Regions from separate parts of the Alteromonas sp. BL110 genome, predicted to be linked through region 2. Evidence: predicted binding sites of a transcription regulator. Region 2 holds the regulator's gene; each other region holds the start of a gene.
The links. Region 2 encodes MetJ, which represses methionine synthesis genes. Its sites were predicted from a motif close to TAGACGTCTAGACGTCTA; they were not measured.
Positions count from the first base shown of each region.

Region 1: the regulator MetJ is predicted to act here: its motif matches at 1,902-1,919, upstream of metA (homoserine O-acetyltransferase MetA).
Region 3: the regulator MetJ is predicted to act here: its motif matches at 3,253-3,270, upstream of msrA (peptide-methionine (S)-S-oxide reductase MsrA).

Region 1 is NZ_CP031967.1:599,480-605,641, forward strand. Features, by position in the region: gene D1814_RS02665 (homocysteine S-methyltransferase family protein) at 1-895, opposite strand, end outside; gene metA (homoserine O-acetyltransferase MetA) at 899-1,837, opposite strand; gene D1814_RS02675 (DUF2802 domain-containing protein) at 1,960-2,394, opposite strand; gene D1814_RS02680 (chemotaxis protein CheW) at 2,456-2,947, opposite strand; gene D1814_RS02685 (chemotaxis protein CheW) at 2,965-3,771, opposite strand; gene D1814_RS02690 (ParA family protein) at 3,779-4,543, opposite strand; gene D1814_RS02695 (protein-glutamate methylesterase/protein-glutamine glutaminase) at 4,572-5,702, opposite strand; gene D1814_RS02700 (chemotaxis protein CheA) at 5,731-6,162, opposite strand, start outside.
Region 2 is NZ_CP031967.1:2,216,664-2,222,825, reverse strand. Features, by position in the region: gene priA (primosomal protein N') at 1-1,412, opposite strand, end outside; gene rpmE (50S ribosomal protein L31) at 1,857-2,069, shown strand; gene D1814_RS09735 (hypothetical protein) at 2,238-2,555, opposite strand; gene D1814_RS09730 (malic enzyme-like NAD(P)-binding protein) at 3,166-4,401, shown strand; gene metJ (met regulon transcriptional regulator MetJ) at 4,613-4,945, opposite strand; gene metF (methylenetetrahydrofolate reductase) at 5,106-5,993, shown strand.
Region 3 is NZ_CP031967.1:2,489,666-2,495,827, forward strand. Features, by position in the region: gene D1814_RS10790 (alkaline phosphatase family protein) at 1-1,157, opposite strand, end outside; gene D1814_RS10795 (hypothetical protein) at 1,404-2,525, shown strand; gene msrA (peptide-methionine (S)-S-oxide reductase MsrA) at 2,631-3,176, opposite strand; gene D1814_RS10805 (thiol-disulfide oxidoreductase DCC family protein) at 3,435-3,830, shown strand; gene D1814_RS10810 (SDR family NAD(P)-dependent oxidoreductase) at 3,820-4,545, shown strand; gene D1814_RS10815 (sodium-dependent transporter) at 4,876-6,162, shown strand, end outside.

The sequences.
Region 1 (6,162 bases), 1.6 Mb from region 2:
GTTCGGCCATTTCAGGCCCTTCCATATCGTATTCACCAAATTCGTTAGGCAAACCTGCATTAGGGTGTGCGGATATGAAGCACTCACTCACATTAGCAACTTCATCTACGTATTGACGCAATAGGTCTGGCCCCAGTGCGCAGTTTAAGCCGAAGGAAAACGGGCTAATATGTCGCATTGAGTAGTAAAATGCTTCCGCGGTTTGCCCAGAGAGCGTACGCCCTGAAGCATCAGTGATAGTACCTGATATCATCACGGGTAAAGACATACCTAGTTTTTCAAATACCGACTCTACGGCGAATGCTGCCGCTTTGGCGTTTAACGTATCGAAAATAGTTTCAAGCATGATTAAGTCAGCACCGCCTTCAATGAGAGCTTCGGTAGATTCGCTATACGCTTCCACTAATTCGTCGAACGTGACATTGCGCTTACCTGGGTCGTTAACATCAGGTGAAATAGACGCCGTGCGGTTTGTGGGACCTAACACACCGGCCACGAAGCGAGGTTTATCAGGTGTTTTTGCAGTGTACAGGTCAGCCGCTTTGCGCGCTAACTTAGCCGCAGCCACATTGATATCGCGAGATTGTGCCTGCATATCATAATCGGCCATAGCGATAGTAGTCGCGTTGAAGGTATTCGTTTCTATAATATCCGCGCCAGCTTCAAAGTAATCACAATGAATCTGGTAAATAATGTCTGGCTGGGTAAGCACCAATAAATCGTTGTTACCCTTTACGTCGCAGTGCCAGTCGGCAAACTGTGTTCCGCGATAATCTTCTTCTTCCAATTTGTGGCGCTGGATCATGGTTCCCATTGCACCGTCTAATATAAGAATGCGCTGTTTTGCGGCTTCTGTAAGCGTTGCCTGCGCGTTTGAATTTGTTTTTTGGCTCACGTGCTACCTCTTTGGCTGTGGCTTTTCAGCAAGCTGACTTAAATCGAAAGGCGTGGTCTGGTAGACATAATAATTCAGCCAGTTAGTAAACAAGAGGCTGCCGTGTGAGCGCCACTGTACAATAGGAGACTTGGCTGGATCATCCCCTTCAAAATAATTTTTGGGTACTGCTGGGGTTTGACCCGCGGCGACGTCGCGTAAGTACTCGTCTTTAAGCGTATCAGGGTCGTATTCTGGATGCCCTGTTACAAATACCATACGCTTATCTTCTGACGCCACAATATAAGCGCCTACATCCTCAGATTCTGCTACCACATTTATACCATCAACACTGTTATAGAGAGAGGTATCGATATGTCCATAACGAGAATGTGGCGCATAGAACGTTGGGTCAAAGCCTCTTAATAGTTCGTTATTAGGATCGTTCACTTTATGTTTAAAGACACCTGAAAATTTTTCGTCTCTAAGTTCTCGAGTAATACCATAAAAGTGATACATAGCGGCATGAGCAGCCCAACATAAATACAGAGTAGAATTAACGTGACGCTGTGCCCATTCCAATATTGTGGTCATGGTTTCCCAATACTTCACTTCTTCATAATCAATCAGCGCAAGGGGCGCGCCAGTAACAATAAGGCCGTCGTATTTCTTATTGGCTACCGCTGAAAAGTCGTGATAAAAGGCATCCATATGCGACTGAGGGGTATTTTTTGGCGCTTGATTATCAATTCGAATCAAGTCTACGTTTATTTGTAACGGCGTATTCGACAACAGGCGAAGTAATTGGACTTCTGTTTCTATCTTGTTCGGCATCAAATTGAGAATGCCGACTTCAAGGGGACGAATATCCTGATTGGCAGCCCTATCCATGTCCATGGTGAAAATATTTTCACCTAGTAGTACATTCTGTGCGGGTAACTGCTCAGGAATACGAATTGGCATAGAGGACTCCAGTGATAAATTACAATACCTGTATTGTGTCTATTACTGGCAATATGTCAACATCTTTACGTCTAGACGTCTAAACGTTTTCTTTTTAAGGCGTGCTTATGAATACCAAACAACTAGCAGTTTTGTTTATGCACCATCATTAACATCTCGGCTTCGGCGCGGGGAATGTCACAGGCCTCGATTATTTCCTCAATGCTAGCGCCTTGCTTAACTAAGTCTGCAGCGCGCTGATATAGACGTAGTGAAGGGTCTTGCAGCTTGAGTTCACGAAGCTGATTTTCTATATCGGCTTGCTTTTCATCTAGCTCTTGAAGATGGCGAGTAATGACCAGAGTGCGTGCTTGCGCCTCGGTTTGTTGATTATTTGCATTTTTTGCGAGCGCCTCAATTCGCGCAATAGCAGAGGTACTATTTTTATCACTATCGCTTAAAGCTGTACGTAACTGCTTAACGTGCGAATAGAGGATACTTACCGCAACAGCAAGCACAATGATAAAACCGCACAAAATAAGTTCAATTAAGGTAGGTGCAGCAAGCTGCCAATCCATGGACGTAACCCTTGGGGAAATCTAGGCGGCATCGACAATACTTACCGCCTATTCATTTTATTTAGATACTGCTAAGCTCATCCCACTCTTCGTCGCTTAGCAATTTATTTAAATCAACAAGAATAAGCAGTTCGCCATCACGATTGCTAACGCCTTGGATAAATTTAGCACTTTCTTCAGTACCAACGTTAGGTGCGCTGTCGATTTCTGAAGATTTTAAGTACACCACTTCGGCGACGCTATCCACTAAGATACCGACAACCTGTTCGTCAGACTCAATAATCACTATACGAGTGTTGTCTGTGATTTCCGTTGGTGGAAGCCCAAAACGCGCACGGGTATCAATGACGGTTACCACGTTACCACGCAAGTTGATAATACCAAGCACATAATCGGGCGCACCGGGTACAGGGGCTATTTCGGTATAACGCAGCACTTCTTGTACTTGCATTACGTTAATACCGTAAGTTTCTTCACCTAAGCGATACGTCACCCATTGAAGGACTTCATCGTTACTGTCGCTAGCGTTATTATTCATTCTTTCGTCGCTCATGAACCTGGCTCCCAATACTATGGCGTCTGGTCGTTACTGCCTAAGCCTTTGTTAAGCATAGATATTAATTCTTCAACGTCAATTAACGCACACATTTTTTCTTTAACCATCCCTGCTAACCAGGGACGTTTACCTGTGGACTCGCGCCATTTTACGTCATCGGTAGTCAAATTGACCGTGTTTACAAGCTTTTCGCTTGCTAGTCCCCACGCACTCTCTCCTAACATTATAAGATATCGGTAGTTGAGCGATTGTGCGAGGTTTTCATCGTATTTTTCTGGCATTACCCATTTTGCAGAGTCAACAACACTTAGTTTAGACTCTCTGTGCAACATTACACCCATAAACCAGTCAGGTTTTCCAAATAAAGGGCCTATTTTTTCAATTTGGTGGATGCCCCCTAGCGAAGTTAAGGGAACCGCTAGTGTAAGCCCTGCAACCTCAAAGAATAGCGCCTGAAAGCGGAAACCGAGAGTATCCTTTAGTGGAATTTTTAAACTCTTAGGAGCACTTACCTCACTTTCTTCTTCAGTCTTAACAGGTACATCAACCGATGAATGCTGCTTTTCGCTATCAATCGTCTGTGAATTTCGACTTTCAATTAGCGAAGAAACCTCTTGTGCTAACGCTTCTTCCTTATTGACATGCGCTTCACTATCGCTATCCGTTGAGACGAGCGTTGACTCAGCCATTCGCTGAGAGGCCTGCTCAAGCAATTTTGCCGTACGCGCAGTGACATCTTCAGGAGTTTCAGGCTCTTTCAGAAGACTGTCTAGGTATGCCTCCATTACTTCTTCACGGGCAAATGGCGATTGCTTGCTCATGGTCTTGTTATTTCTCCAATACGGCTAACAGTTTATCGTAGGCATTTACACCTCTTGTCTTAGGATACGCAGCAGAGATAGGAAGCTGTACCAGACTCGCATCCCTAAAATGAGTATCCACCGGGATGACACCTTCCCATACACGTTCACCGTAATCACTCATTAAACGCTTTCTCGACGCTAGTGCGGCGTTTGTTCGTTTATCGAACATAGTAGGAATAATTAGGGTATCAAAAGACTTATCTAATGAACGCCCCATTATTTCCATAGTGCGTATCATTCTATCTAAGCCTTTAAGCGCCAAATATTCTGTCTGAGTCGGAACAATAACCTTATCACATGCCGCTAGGGCATTAACCATTAGCACTCCCAAAACAGGGGGGCAGTCGATGATAGCAAAGTCGAACTCACTGGCTATTTTAGCAAGTGCTTTTTTTAGCACTAAGCCCATCCCCTGCTCGCTTCCCATGGTTCTGTCTAACGTCGCTAATGCCATGGTAGCGGGTAGCACATATAGATTGTCGAGCTTTGTAGGACTGAGACAGTCCATTACATTATCGGCAGTAATCTCGTTAGACTTAATAAAAATGTCGTAAACAGAATGGCTTGTCGCTTCTGCATCAATACCAAAATAGTAACTAAGCGATGCGTGGGGATCGGTATCTATCATAAGCACTCGCTTGCCCTTTTGAGCGAGCAAGCCGCCAAGGCTTACGGTTGTAGTAGTTTTACCTACCCCGCCTTTTTGATTTGCCACAGTCCACACTTTCATAATTACTGTTCCATTACTGTTCAAACTGCTATCGCATTTCGGTTTGAACGCAACTGCTTATATCATCAATATTAATGTTTTTACTCGATATATTAGCCACAGCGACAGCTTGAGGCATACCGTAAACCACACAGGAGTCTTGGTCTTGCGCCCAAATAGTCGCGCCCTTATCCTTGAGTATTCGACAACCCTCTCTACCATCTGCCCCCATACCCGTTAAGATGATACCAAGCACGTCGCCCCCATAGACTTTAGCCAGCGAGCTAAAGGTCAGGTCTACACTTGGCTTATAATTCACCTTATCAGACTGGCTTGCATCAACGATGGAAATTCGCTTTTTGCTACCGATAGATTCAAGCAACATTTGCTTTCCTCCAGGGGCAAGATAAGCGTGCCCAGGTGCTAAAATATCGCCATGCTCTGCTTCTTTCACTTTAATTTTACAGTTAGTATCTAAACGCTGTGCAAATGCAGTAGTGAAAGTCCCGGGCATATGCTGCACGAGTAAAATAGGGTAAGGAAAATCTGCAGGTAATGGAGAAAGCACTTTTTGAAGTGCAACCGGTCCACCTGTGGACGCCCCAATAGCTAAACATCTGTACTGTTTACCCGTTGCTCTCACTGAGGAAACGGTAGGCTGCTTGTCGGCGCCTCTATGACCAGAAAGCAAACCCGATGTTTTGAAAAAAGCTTGTTTGGGCGCGTTGTCAGGAAGTTTTCTCGTCTCTGCTGTGCGAAGAGATGGGCGCTTCACGCCCAGACCTCTTCGCGCGATCAACCTGACTTTAGTGCAAAGTAATCGCGACGCATCTTTTCTATCTTTGGCTATGTCTTCGAATTTCTTGGGTAAAAAATCGAGCGCGCCAGCTTCCAACGCATCTAGCGTTGCCTGCGCGCCATGATGTGTTAATGATGAAAACATTAAAATCGGCGTCGGACGTTTATCCATAATAGCCTTAACGGCCGAAATACCGTCCATAACAGGCATTTCAACGTCCATTGTTATTACATCAGGCTTAAGAGCTTCCGCTTTGTCTAATGCATCACGTCCGTTTCTTGCTTCACCTATAACCTCGAGTTCTCTATCCCCTTCGAGAATTTCTCTTACTCGACGGCGATAAAAAGTCGAGTCGTCCACGACTAGGACTTTAAAGACCATGGATTATCATTCCTGTTAATTCATCGCCTTACTTGATAGGTTTACGCGCGTACCGTTTGAGCAGGCTCGGAACATCTAAAATTAGGGCAATTCCACCGTCTGAAGTAATTGTTGCGCCCGCCATACCAGGCGTACCCTGCAACAATGCATCAAGTGGTTTAATAACAACTTCTTCCTGGCCTATCAGCGCGTCTACGACAAATCCAACTTGCTGCGTACCAATTTGTACCACAACAACATGCCCCTTTTCTTTGTTAATGTTTTTAGGGCCTCGGATTAGCCATTCGCCAAGGAAGAACAATGGGATTGCTTTTGAACGAACTATCATTGTTAGCTGGCCATCCACCGTATTGGTCTTCTTGATGTCCATGTTTATTATTTCGTTCACCGCACCTAATGGTAACGCAAAGGTCTGTTTTCCTACAACAATCATTAGTGTGGGTAGGATCGCAAGCGTTAA
Region 2 (6,162 bases):
GAGCGCATGCCACCGCAGTGATGACACTGTAAGCGGTTCTGCGCTTTATGCACGGTATAAGGTCGGTCACAGCGCTTACACATGACGGTTTCACCACAGCGATGGCAAAGCAGCGCTGGCGCGTAACCTCTTCGATTCACAAATACCAATACCTGATTTCCTGCGCTAATATGCTGGCGCATTATCGTTAGCAAGCCTTGTGAAATGCCGTAATGAATAGGTTGGTCGCGGGCGTCCAATACATGCTGATGCGTGCTTTTTGCACCTCCCGCTCGCTTGGTTAACTGCAAATGGGCATAGCGGCCATTTAGTGCGTTGTTAAGTGTTTCAAACGCGGGCGTGGCGCTGCCTAGTAACAGCGGAATATTGTGCTGCTTGGCACGCATTGCTGCCAGGTCACGAGCGTGATAGCGAAGCCCATCTTGCTGCTTAAAAGACTCGTCGTGTTCTTCATCTACAATCAACATGCCGGGGTTATGCAGCGGCGTGAAAATAGCCGAGCGGGTGCCAATGATAATACCGAGTTCACCGGCTTTTGCACGTTGCCAAACATGTAAACGTTCTTTATCAGAGATCTGAGAATGCAAAACGCCCACAGCAATGCCAAAGCGCTTCTCAAAACGAGACACGGTTTGCGGTGTAAGTCCAATTTCTGGCACAAGTATCAGCACTTGTTTTCCGTCGCGCAGTAAGGGTTCAATGGCTTGAAGGTACACTTCCGTTTTACCGCTACCGGTAACCCCTTCAAGCAAACTTACCGCGAAGTTACCTTGCTGACGATTAAGTGCGGCAATGGCAACCGATTGCTCTGTGTCGGGAATTGGCTTTTCAGAAAGCGATAACGAGGCAAGCCAACTACCTGGCTTAAACTCAGGTGCTATTTCTTCGATATGTACCAAAGACTTTTCAACAAGCGCTTTAACTGCAGGTGCACCATATTGTTTACGCGCCTGCGAGGCTAGCAAAGCACCACCAGCCAGGGCAGTGAAGCAGGCTTGTTGTTTAGGCGCCCGTGATAACGTATCTGCAACTGTCTGCTTGCCTTCTTCGGTAAGCATTAACATGTCTTGTGGTGTGGGAGTGGCCAACTCGCCTTTGCGTAATAAAACAGGCAGCATGGCGTGCAGCACTTCACCCGGCGCATGATGATAATACTGCCACAGCCATTGCGCCATTTTCAGCAACACATTATCTATAATAGGGCTATCGTCAAGTACTGACTCAATGGCTTTTAGCTTGTCAGAATTTTCAATCTCGCTTTCGGATTTGTGTAAGGTTTCAACGACTACGCCCACCAGTTTGCGTGGGCCAAAAGGCACAACCACTCTAACGCCCGCACTGAGTGTCTTATCGTGGGTATATGTGAAAAGTTGGCGCAGTGGCACTGGCACGGCGACTTGAATATAGGCCATTGCGAACGTTCTACCTTATTTGATGACTTTTACAGCGCGCAAATTGCTTGCTGAGTTTTTTACACTATAACTATTTGTATAGAGGCTACTTGCTTAGCCAAACGTTAGAGCAATTTGTGCTGCTAGCATCTAGCTACATCTTTTACTATTGGCGCATATGGACCTAGCCTTGAAAGACAAATATTTAAACATACTTTACTGTTAAGCATGAAAGGAATGTTTTCGGTTTAGCTTTCTTGCGTCGCTCGTGTAAAGCCCCTTATTTAGCCCTACTTGCCTAACATTTGGGCAAAAACCGCTTGATAAAGCCAATTTCATCCTATATTATGCGCCGCTCTTTTGCGATAGGCTGTTCTTTGAACGACTTATCATTTGAATTAAGTAACGTATGGTGTGCGACTTCGGGTTGTATAGCGATACGGCCTTATTATGTGAGGTAACCCAATGAAACAAGATATCCACCCTAAGTACGAAGAAATTAAAGCAACATGCTCATGTGGCAACGTGCTTAACATCCGCTCTACGCTTGGTAAAGACATCAACCTAGACGTATGTTCATCATGCCATCCTTTCTACACTGGTAAGCAACGTAACGTTGATACTGGTGGTCGTGTTGACCGCTTCAAGAAGCGCTTCGGTGCATTGGGCAAAAAGTAAGCCTGATATCAAGTTCGAAAAAAGCGCCTATATGGCGCTTTTTTATTGCCTGAAGGTTACTATTCATGTCAGAAACTACTGTTGAACAGCTTCCACTTATGCAAGCACCTCTAATTTAGAGCTAATTGACTATATCGCTTACAATTAAGATCAAAACACTCATTATACTTAATGAAGTTTTTCGAGTTTTGACAAGTGTTTATCCCAGTCCCCCCTACTTTGCTTTTTACACGCTTCTTCACTATCGAAATAGATACCAGCAGAAATAGATTTTATAGATTCAAGGGCTATATTCACCTTACTTATAAAGTCCATATCCCATCCATTAGACAATGCTTGCTGTTTCTTCTGCTCCGTATTAAACACCGCAATTACTTTCGGGGCTTTCCAATGCCCTAAATGAGTTAGCCATACGAACCCACTATCGTCAGACTTTACATTTTCACACACGTCAGTTAGCACTGCGATTAGTTTTCTTTCTGTCATATCCTGCGTCTTCAAAGCTAATTAGAAAGGGCTTTCTTAGTATTTTATCAGAAATATAAAACCTAAAATTAACGAGGACTTTTTTATTTATATTTTCTAAAGTCGTTTTAGTACGTCTATCTATGCTGCTTTTAAGATACACCCCCTAAATACATTTAACCGTAAAAATAAATTCTATGAATGGCAATTATAGGCTTATTTTACTGGTCTAATTAGTAAGCCTAACCTACATTGATAATTGAGAATTCTGATCAGATATGTACACAGTGATTGGCTGTGTTAGAGTTGCGATCGGCACCTTGATAGTGAGCATTAATTTTATGAATAATGCTTTACTGATAAGGCTTGTGGCGCTTTTGGGTATAAAACTTGGTCTAAATATTAGACATAGTACCAATAGCCGTGTGTGAGGAAAGTCAGGATGGGTTAACGCCATGTCTGCAGTTTCCAACATGCCACACCAATGCTAACAACTATTTATAATTACTTTTGTCATTACGTGGTTGTAACGCGCTTACGTTTATCTACCTATAACTATAACGATAATAAAATAGCTACAGAGCGTGAACGAAAACACCGATGAACCCTACATCTAAGGATACCTTTTTACATGTCAGATTTTAGACAACGCGCACTCGACTATCACGCCAAACCCACACCTGGAAAAATCCGCGTAGAGCTATCTAAACCAGCAGATAGCGTCGACGATCTTGCTCTTGCCTATAGCCCAGGCGTTGCCGAGCCAGTCAGAGAAATCGCCGAAGATGCAGATAATGCCTATAAGTATACGGGTAAAGGCAACCTTATCGCTGTTATTAGTAACGGAACCGCGATCTTAGGGCTGGGGAACCTCGGCCCATTAGCTTCAAAACCTGTCATGGAAGGTAAAGCGCTGTTGTTTAAACGCTTCGCTGGTCTAGACGCCATTGATATTGAAGTAAAGCATCGTACGACTGAGGAATTTATTAATACCGTGGCGAATATTGCTGACACATTTGGCGGTATAAACCTAGAAGATATCAAAGCGCCTGAGTGCTTTGAAATTGAACAAGAGCTCATTAAGCGCTGTAAAATTCCGGTTTTCCATGATGATCAGCACGGTACCGCTATTGTAACCGCTGCAGGTATGCTCAACGCTCTAGAGATTCAGGGAAAGAATATAGAGAGCGCTAAAATCGTGTGTATGGGTGCCGGTGCAGCAGCGGTTGCCTGTATGGAGCTACTTATTAAGTGCGGCGCCCAGCGTGAGCGTATTTATATGTTAGACAGAAAAGGCGTTATCCATACTCGACGCGAAGACTTAACCGAGCACAAAAAGCTATTTGCTAACAATACTGACAAGCGTACGCTTGAAGACGTAATGGAAGGCGCAGATATCTTTGTAGGTGTATCAGGCCCTGATGTTTTACCGCCTGAAGCGCTTTCGTTAATGGCAGAAAACCCAATTGTATTTGCATGCTCTAACCCAGACCCTGAAATAAAGCCTGAACTTGCTCACGAAGTACGTCAAGACCTTATCATGGCGACCGGACGCTCTGACTACCCTAATCAAGTAAACAATGTGCTGTGCTTTCCGTTTATTTTCCGCGGCGCCCTAGATGTTCGCGCAACGGCTATTAACGATGAAATGAAAGTGGCGGCGGTTGAAGCCCTTCGTGCTATCACGAAGGAGCCTGTTCCAGAAGAAGTATTAACTGCAAGTAAAAGTGACAGCCTAACGTTTGGGAAGGACTATATTATTCCTAAACCTATGGACCCACGTTTGTGCGAACGTATCGCTACGGCCGTGTCAAAAGCTGCCATTGAATCGGGTGTTGCTCGCGTGCCTGAAGCTCCAGAAGAGTAAAATTTTGGCGCATAAGGCTATATTGGTCTAGTTCAAGACTATATTGGTCTAGTTCAAGACTGCACTTGTTCAGTTAAATACTATAGTGGTTGGGTTAACGCTCAACCATTACTTGTAAAAGGTACGCTCAAAGAACACCAGTAAATAAAAAACGGCGCAGTATTGTAAGCTTAACTTACATTACTGCGCCGTTTCTCTTTAATGCTAAATATCAGTCGTCTTCAGACACATCATTTTCGAAGCTTGGATCTATACCCATTTCTTCCATAATCCGTCTAGCTTCAGCCGGCACGCGATTGGGGTTGTCTTTACGCAGGTCATCGTCGTTAGGCAAAGGTTGCCCGGTGAACGCGTGTAAAAACGCTTCACACAACAGTTCCGAATTAGTGGCGTGGCGCAAATTATTGATTTGGCGGCGGGTACGCTCATCAGTAAGTGCTTTAAGCACATTAATAGGTATAGAGACAGTGACTTTCTTTACCTGCTCGCTCTTTTTCCCATGCTCTGCGTAGGGGTGAATATATTTACCGTTCCATTCTGCCATTGTACTAACTCGGTCTACTCTTTTTATATTATGAAGAGAAATTCTAAACAAGTTCACGAAAAGGTCAATTGAGCAGTGTAAACCTCTTGACGTCTAGACATATATTCTTTAATTTAGACGTCTAAACGTCTATAATATTACATTTTTGAGAGTATAAACCATGGTTTCTTACGCACAAGGTATCGATGCATTAAACCAGTCCCTGTCGGAGCTGCGGGATATTGATGTATCTTTTGAATTTTTTCCGCCTAAAACGGAAGCCATGGAACAGACTTTGTGGAAGTCGGTTGAACGCCTAGCGCCACTTAAACCAAGCTACATGTCGGTTACTTACGGTGCTAATAGCGGTGAGCGTGACAGAACTCACGATGTGGTAAAACGCATTCAGCAGCAGACTGATGTAGCTGCAGTTCCTCACTTGACCTGTGTTGATGCTAGTCGCGATGAGCTAAAACAAATTGCAAAAGACTACTGGGACTCAGGCATTCGCCGTATAGTTGCCCTTCGTGGCGACTTACCTAAAGGGGTAGACAAAACAGAAATGTATGCCTCTGACTTAGTTGCCTTACTAAAAGACGTTGCCGATTTTGATATTTCGGTTGCTGCCTACCCTGAAAAGCACCCTGAAGCGCCAAATGCGCAGTTCGACTTGCTAAATCTTAAACGCAAAGCTGAAGCTGGCGCTACCGAAGCGATTACCCAGTTCTTCTTTGACACGAGTGTTTACCTGCGATTTAGAGACCGTGCAGCCGCGGCGGGTGTGGACTTAGACATAGTTCCAGGCATTTTACCTGTGACTAACTACCAAACGTTAGTAAGGTTTGCCGGCTTTACGGACGTTCACGTACCGGGCTGGCTACATAAAATGTTCGACGGTCTTGATGCCGACGATCAAGCCACTCGTAACTTGATAGGCGCTAATATTGCTATGGACCAAGTGAAAGTTCTGGCAAAAGAAGGGGTTAAACACTTCCACTTCTATACCCTAAATCGCAGCGAGTTAAGCTATGCTATCTGCCATATGTTAGGTTTGCGTTCCGGCAATTGATTTTGTATCGCGGTAACACCGCTATACGAGTAGATGACTAAAGGCGCACTCCACTATGCGCCTTTGTTGTATAAAGAATACATTAACCTTTTGCCACTGACGCCTACGCCAGTTACCATTTGCTGTAATATGAATTGAACTATCGATACCCTAGGGTCTCTCACCAAAA
Region 3 (6,162 bases), 270 kb from region 2:
AAAAGATTGTTTATAACCTCATCGTGTTCAGTGAAACCTATGTCACTTATCGATTCTTGTACTTTTGCGATCAGTGGCGCGACCTTTTTAGGTGCATTGCCCCAGCCTTGGCATAGTAAGTAGCCAATAAGTGCATTGCCGATCATACGTTTCGATAAGGGATTGCTATAAACTTCTTGCTCCCAACCCCGCGTTAAGTTCCAGTCGTCGGTGACATCGTGATCGTCAAAGATCATGTAGGTAGGAATGTGCGCTAGTGCTCGGCGTACCTGTGGTAATTGTTTAACGAACCCGGCAAGCGCGTCATTCTCTTTATCGAAAATGTTCGAATACTTTTCTGGAATACCCTCTTTATTTATAGTGACATCAGCCCACAGCGTATCGGACCACACCAGCAAATACATAGCGATGATCTCTGCACTGCCAATTAAATGGTTTTGTGCATTTACCGACGTAAACACAGGCTTTTTCTTAGCACCAAAGAATATTGAAGACAGTACCGTATTGGTCGCTATTTGCGGCAGAAGCTGTTCACGTTCATAAAACCCAAACTCATGGGTTGCGAGTTCACTAGTGTTGCTTACCACTGCGCCCTCAAGCCCCTCGTGGTAAAGGCCTAAACGCTCTATCACACTGTGAATAGCTTTAAGCATTGGCCCAGCGACATCATCTGCGTAAATTTGATCTCCCGTCATCAATAAAAGATCGGGAAAGCCCTTGTTTTTTTCAAACGCATTTTTATGAAGAACGTCAACCTGCGCCAGCGCATCATCATTGTCAAAGTGGGGTTTGCGGCAAGAGCCATGCAAAATGGTTTCGGGTGTTTCTGTGTAGTGAAAGCTTGGCGAAGATTGACCATTGTAGAGTATTGCGCGCTGTTCTTTTTCCCATCTGGCTTGGGCAGATGGATCGTCAAAAAACAGTTGATAGCTAATTCGCGCTCTGTCTTTAAAAGTCTCAGCCGCATAAAAAGAGATGACATGGATAAAAGCACAAGAGCCTACGCGTACAGTTTCACTCCGGCACTCACCTGATATTGCCTGGTCACAGACCGACAGTTTTAATAGTGGTGCTTCGGCGTTACAGGTGACTACCCATATATGGCTTTCAGTAGGCGTCACTTTTCTAACTATTGGCCCTGCTATGACTTGGGGCAAGTGCTGCGTAGGAATGACTTTCTCCTTCAATACTCGATTTACTAGCTAAAACTTTTTTTGCCCCTACATTGAGGCGCTTTACGATCTTGATTGTCTTTTACACACCACAAACGCATTGGTATGTAAATAATCGCTATAACCTTACTCTTTTTTGTGCGTAAACGGTATGCTCGATATACTCCCTTACAATTTTTTCAGTTTTTGCTTTTGCTCTCGCTCTAGTGAGTCGGAAGAGGACTTCATATTATGCTTAAATATTTATCCGCCACTGTCTTAATCGCGATGCTGGTCACTGCATGCAGCGAGCCCAAAGATGTCATTATTAGTCCAGAACCTACCGATTTGACAGAAACAACGGTAGGGAACTGGATTCTTGATGACTCTGGAAAAGTCATGTTCGACCCACAAACTTCTGGGCTAGTCGTGTTGGACGGAGAGCTTGTTACCATTGCAGATGCAAGCGCAGATGTTACTCAGCAGTTGAAGTTACACAGTATTTCTCCAGACACGGCAACGCTAAGTGCGTCTAGTGAGCGCTTTTCGTTTTCAAGGAATGTGCGCCGAAGCTGCTTCTATAACTACTTAAGCGAGCAACCAGATTTAGAAGCGTTAGCGGTAGACCCAAGAGATGCTAATGTCATTTATACGGTCACAGAAGATGCAACCCGTACAGGCGCCTTAAGCCCCCGTTGTGAAACCAAGTACGAAGATACAGGCTCTACAGACTACCCAACCCTGTTGATTAAACTAACGCGAAAGGACAATGGCGCAGTTGAAATGTCAGATGTGCGTCCGCTCCAGTTTCCTACTGTTTTGGAAGTAGGGAATTTTCCAAATGACGGTATTGAAGGCCTGACTATGTCAGAAGACGGTACTTTGTATTTGGCATTAGAAAAAGATAAGGCGGGGCAACCGAGAATTTTCACATTGTCTATTGATCAAAACTTTTTCTCTTCGAGCGATTTTGCCAGTGTGAGCGAACCGAACCTTCAGCTTCCTTCGTTTACCTCGGGTAATCACCCCATAAATGGCTTGGCTTTATATACGCATTCAACAGGCGAGTCTTATTTGTTTGGCGCGGCTAGAAATGACAATGAGCTATGGATCATTGATACCAGCGGTAGCAAGCCGACGAAGCGGATTACCATTATTTTTGACGTTGCCGGCGACCAAAATTGCAAACAATACACAATGGACAATTCATCAATGGAGGGGTTAGTCACTATTGATAACACACTATGGATCATCAACGATCCGTGGGAAAAAAATTACATGAAAAACGCGACTTGTGAAGCGCATAAAACGCGTTATGAAGATTTAGCGCCGTTGCTGTTTTCGATAGAAATCAATGATGTTTGGTTTGATTAGCGTTTATCTACTTACGATGTTCTTAAAATTGAAAAAGGGTTGCTACTAGGCAACCCTTTCGTTTTTAGCCAACCTGTAAAACGCCGCTAATAAAGCTTATTTTACTTATGCATCGCTGCGAAGGCGAGAAGCAAAAGTCTTTTTGAACTTTGCAAGCTTAGGTGCAACCACCATAGAACAATACTGGTTCTGCGGATTATTTTTGAAATAATCCTGATGATAGTCTTCGGCGTCATAGTAGTTATTCACAGCGACTACTTCAGTGACTACCGGGTCAGGCCAGATTTCTTCCTCTGTGATTTGTGCAATAATTTTTTCAGCTTCCGCTTTTTGTGCATCATCATGATAGAAGATTGCGCTGCGATACTGTGTACCCACATCGTTACCCTGTCTATTTAGCTGAGTAGGGTTATGTAGCGCGAAGAAAATCTCTAGAATTTCACGGTAGCTGATGTTGTCTGCATCAAACGTTACTTGTACAACTTCTGCATGGCCAGTGCTTCCTGTACATACCTCTTCATAGGTCGGATCGGCTTTTTCACCACCTGCATAGCCAGAAATTGCTTTTTCTACGCCTTCGACAGTATTAAATGCAGATTCGATACACCAAAAGCATCCGCCTGCTAACGTGGCCACTTGTAAATTTGCCATAATAAAACCTCTCATAATCTTTGCTTGTAGTGTGGGTGCGGGTAAGTCACAACACAAGTCATCCAAGCGTGTTTTTTTATCGTATAAACGAATATTAAATAAGAATAACGTGCGACGGCTTAAAACGGTCTTAAACTGATTACAACAAGAGCGCGGTTAGCGCGTGGCAAACGCGATGTATTCTTTATTTTTCCATGTTTGCATGGGCGAAATCGTCTTTTAAGCGATAAGCGCCTTATGTGGCAGAGGTAGGTAGAAGTGATTATTTTTTATGATGGTTATTGCCCCTTGTGCATAGCCGAAATGCGTCATTTACGCAAAAGAGACAAGCATAACAAACTCACCTTGGTCGACATTCAGGCACCTGATTTTGCAAGTCGTTACCCGGCCATGAATTGGCATGCACTTAATGCAAGAATTCATGGGCTTCGCGAAGATGGTACCCTAATTACTGGGCTTGATGTTACCCATGAAGCGTGGAAAGCAGTAGGTATGGGCTGGATTTATGCTCCGCTTCGCTGGCCCGTTATTCGTTATGCCGCCGATGCTTTCTACAATGTATTCGCAAAACATAGATATACCATTTCTTACCTTTTAACGGGAAAAAAACGCCAGTGCGATCGCTGTGTACCGGGAGAGCCGAATGGAAAATAACGTACTTATAGTGGGCGCATCTGGCGGTATAGCGTCTGCGCTTATCGAACAATATCGTAGTGCAGGCGCAAAGGTGTTTGCAGTAAGTCGTGCAGCTGCAACTGAAAGTAACAACCTAGAAAATGTTTCGTATCATCAAATTTCTGAACAGGATGATAAGCATATCAGCGGTTTTGTAAAACAACTCGCTGAACAAGACGTTGTGTTAAATACGGTAGTAATAACAACCGGTTTTTTGCATAACGAAAGCGAAGGTATTCACCCCGAAAAACGTTTAGAAGAGGTCAGCGAGGAAGCCCTGACTGCGTACTTCGCGACAAACAGCATTATTCCCTCCATATGGCTTAAGCATTTAGTCAACGTTATGAGTAAAGAAGGGGCCACCCTTGTTTGTCTAAGCGCGAGAGTAGGGAGCATATCAGACAACGGGCTTGGCGGATGGTATGGCTACCGTGCATCGAAAGCCGCGCTCAATATGTTTGTCAAAACAGCGTCGGTAGAGTACAAACGTAGATTAAAGGATGTCATGCTGGTTTGTTACCACCCAGGTACCGTTGATACAGGATTATCGAAGCCTTTTCAAAAGAATGTCGCCGCCAAAAAACTCTTTATGCCTGAGTTCACCGCAAAACAGCTTATTCACCATCTTTCAGTGCTTGATCGGAACCAAGCTTGCCATTTTATCGACTGGAATGGCGAAGTGGTAACTTGGTGATACGGTCTATCATCATTTCAGCAAGTTCAACATCAAGACTTTTTATTTCACTGCTGTTACCATGCTATTTTGGGAATGGTGCAGCGTATTGATACGCCCATAGAGGTAGCAATACAACGCGTTGACGCCACACGTGAGTCATAACAATAAACGCCATCCTAATAATAAATAATACCAGTTCGCGCGGCTTGATTCCGACAAGGTCCAAGTACGAACAACAAGTACAAATTGTGAATGCAAAAAAGTGTTTGTTCTATCCAAAACTGATTTGTATGCCACAGGGCGTAACAAGCGAACTGCTATAACAATAACTCAACAAGAGGAAGGGATATGAGCGGGGCCAGAGAACAGTTCGGATCGCGCATAGGTTTTATATTGGCTGCTGCAGGCTCTGCAGTGGGCATTGGTAATTTGGTGGGTTTCCCAGTCGGTGCAGCTAAGAACGGTGGTGGGGCATTCCTTTTAATGTACGCCATTTTTGTTTTTGCCATTTGTTTACCGGTGATGTTGGCAGAGATGTCAGTGGGTCGCCATGCTAAAAAAGACCCGTTAGGTGCATACAGCGCTATCAGTGGTAACGAAAAGAGGTGGAAACTTGCAGGCTGGCTCGCGATTGCCACGCCGTTTATGATTGCCGTTTTCTACATGGTTATTACTGTGTGGCTTTTTGGCTATTTATTCGAGGCAGTAAGTGGAAACTTAGACAAACTCGCCGACCCCGAAACTTTTGGGGTGTTTATTAATTCAGAGTCTATTTTTGTCTACATGGCTGCTGTTGTTGGAGTGGTTTACCTTATCCTTCAAGGCGGTGTAAAAGAAGGCATAGAAAAAGCGGCGAAGCTGCTTATGCCAGCACTTTTCGTAATGCTTATCGGGCTTGTGATCTTCGTACTAACCCGTGAAAACGCAATGGCAGGCGTAGAATTTTATATTGTTCCTGATTTTTCAAAAATCACGGCGGAAGTGGTCAATGGTGCGCTATCCCAAGCCTTTTTCTCACTGTCGTTGGGTATGGGGATTCTTATTACCTACGGTAGTTATATCGACAAACGTGCGGATGTACCGAGCGCTGCGAAGCTAGTGGCATTAACTGACACTGCTGTAGCTTTTACCGCAGGTTTAATGATTCTTCCTGCCATATTCTCTTTCAACCCAGATATCAACCCTGATGAGCTAAGTGAATCGTCTGTAGGTATGATTTTTACTTATCTGCCTAGTATCTTCCTAGCGCTCCAAGACTCCATTGGCTATATGGGCGCTTCGATTGTCGCGAGCCTGTTTTTCCTACTCGTGTTCTTTGCGGCAATTACGTCGCTAGTGTCTATTTTTGAAGTACCAGTAGCGGCACTAATGGACGAAAAAGGCGTTAGCCGTAAATGGGCGCTAGGCTCTCTAGGTAGCATTATGATTGTGCTGGCAATTCTAAGTGCATTGTCGTTTGGTAAAGTTGATATGCTAACATCGTTTATGCATTACGCTGGCGCAGACAAGTCGCTGTTTGACGTAATTTACGATGTATTCTACGACACTATTTTGCCGTTAAACGGCTTGCTAATTTGCTTGTTCGTTATTTATCGTTGGAAGAGTGCTAATTTTAATGCTTCTTTGGAAGAAGGC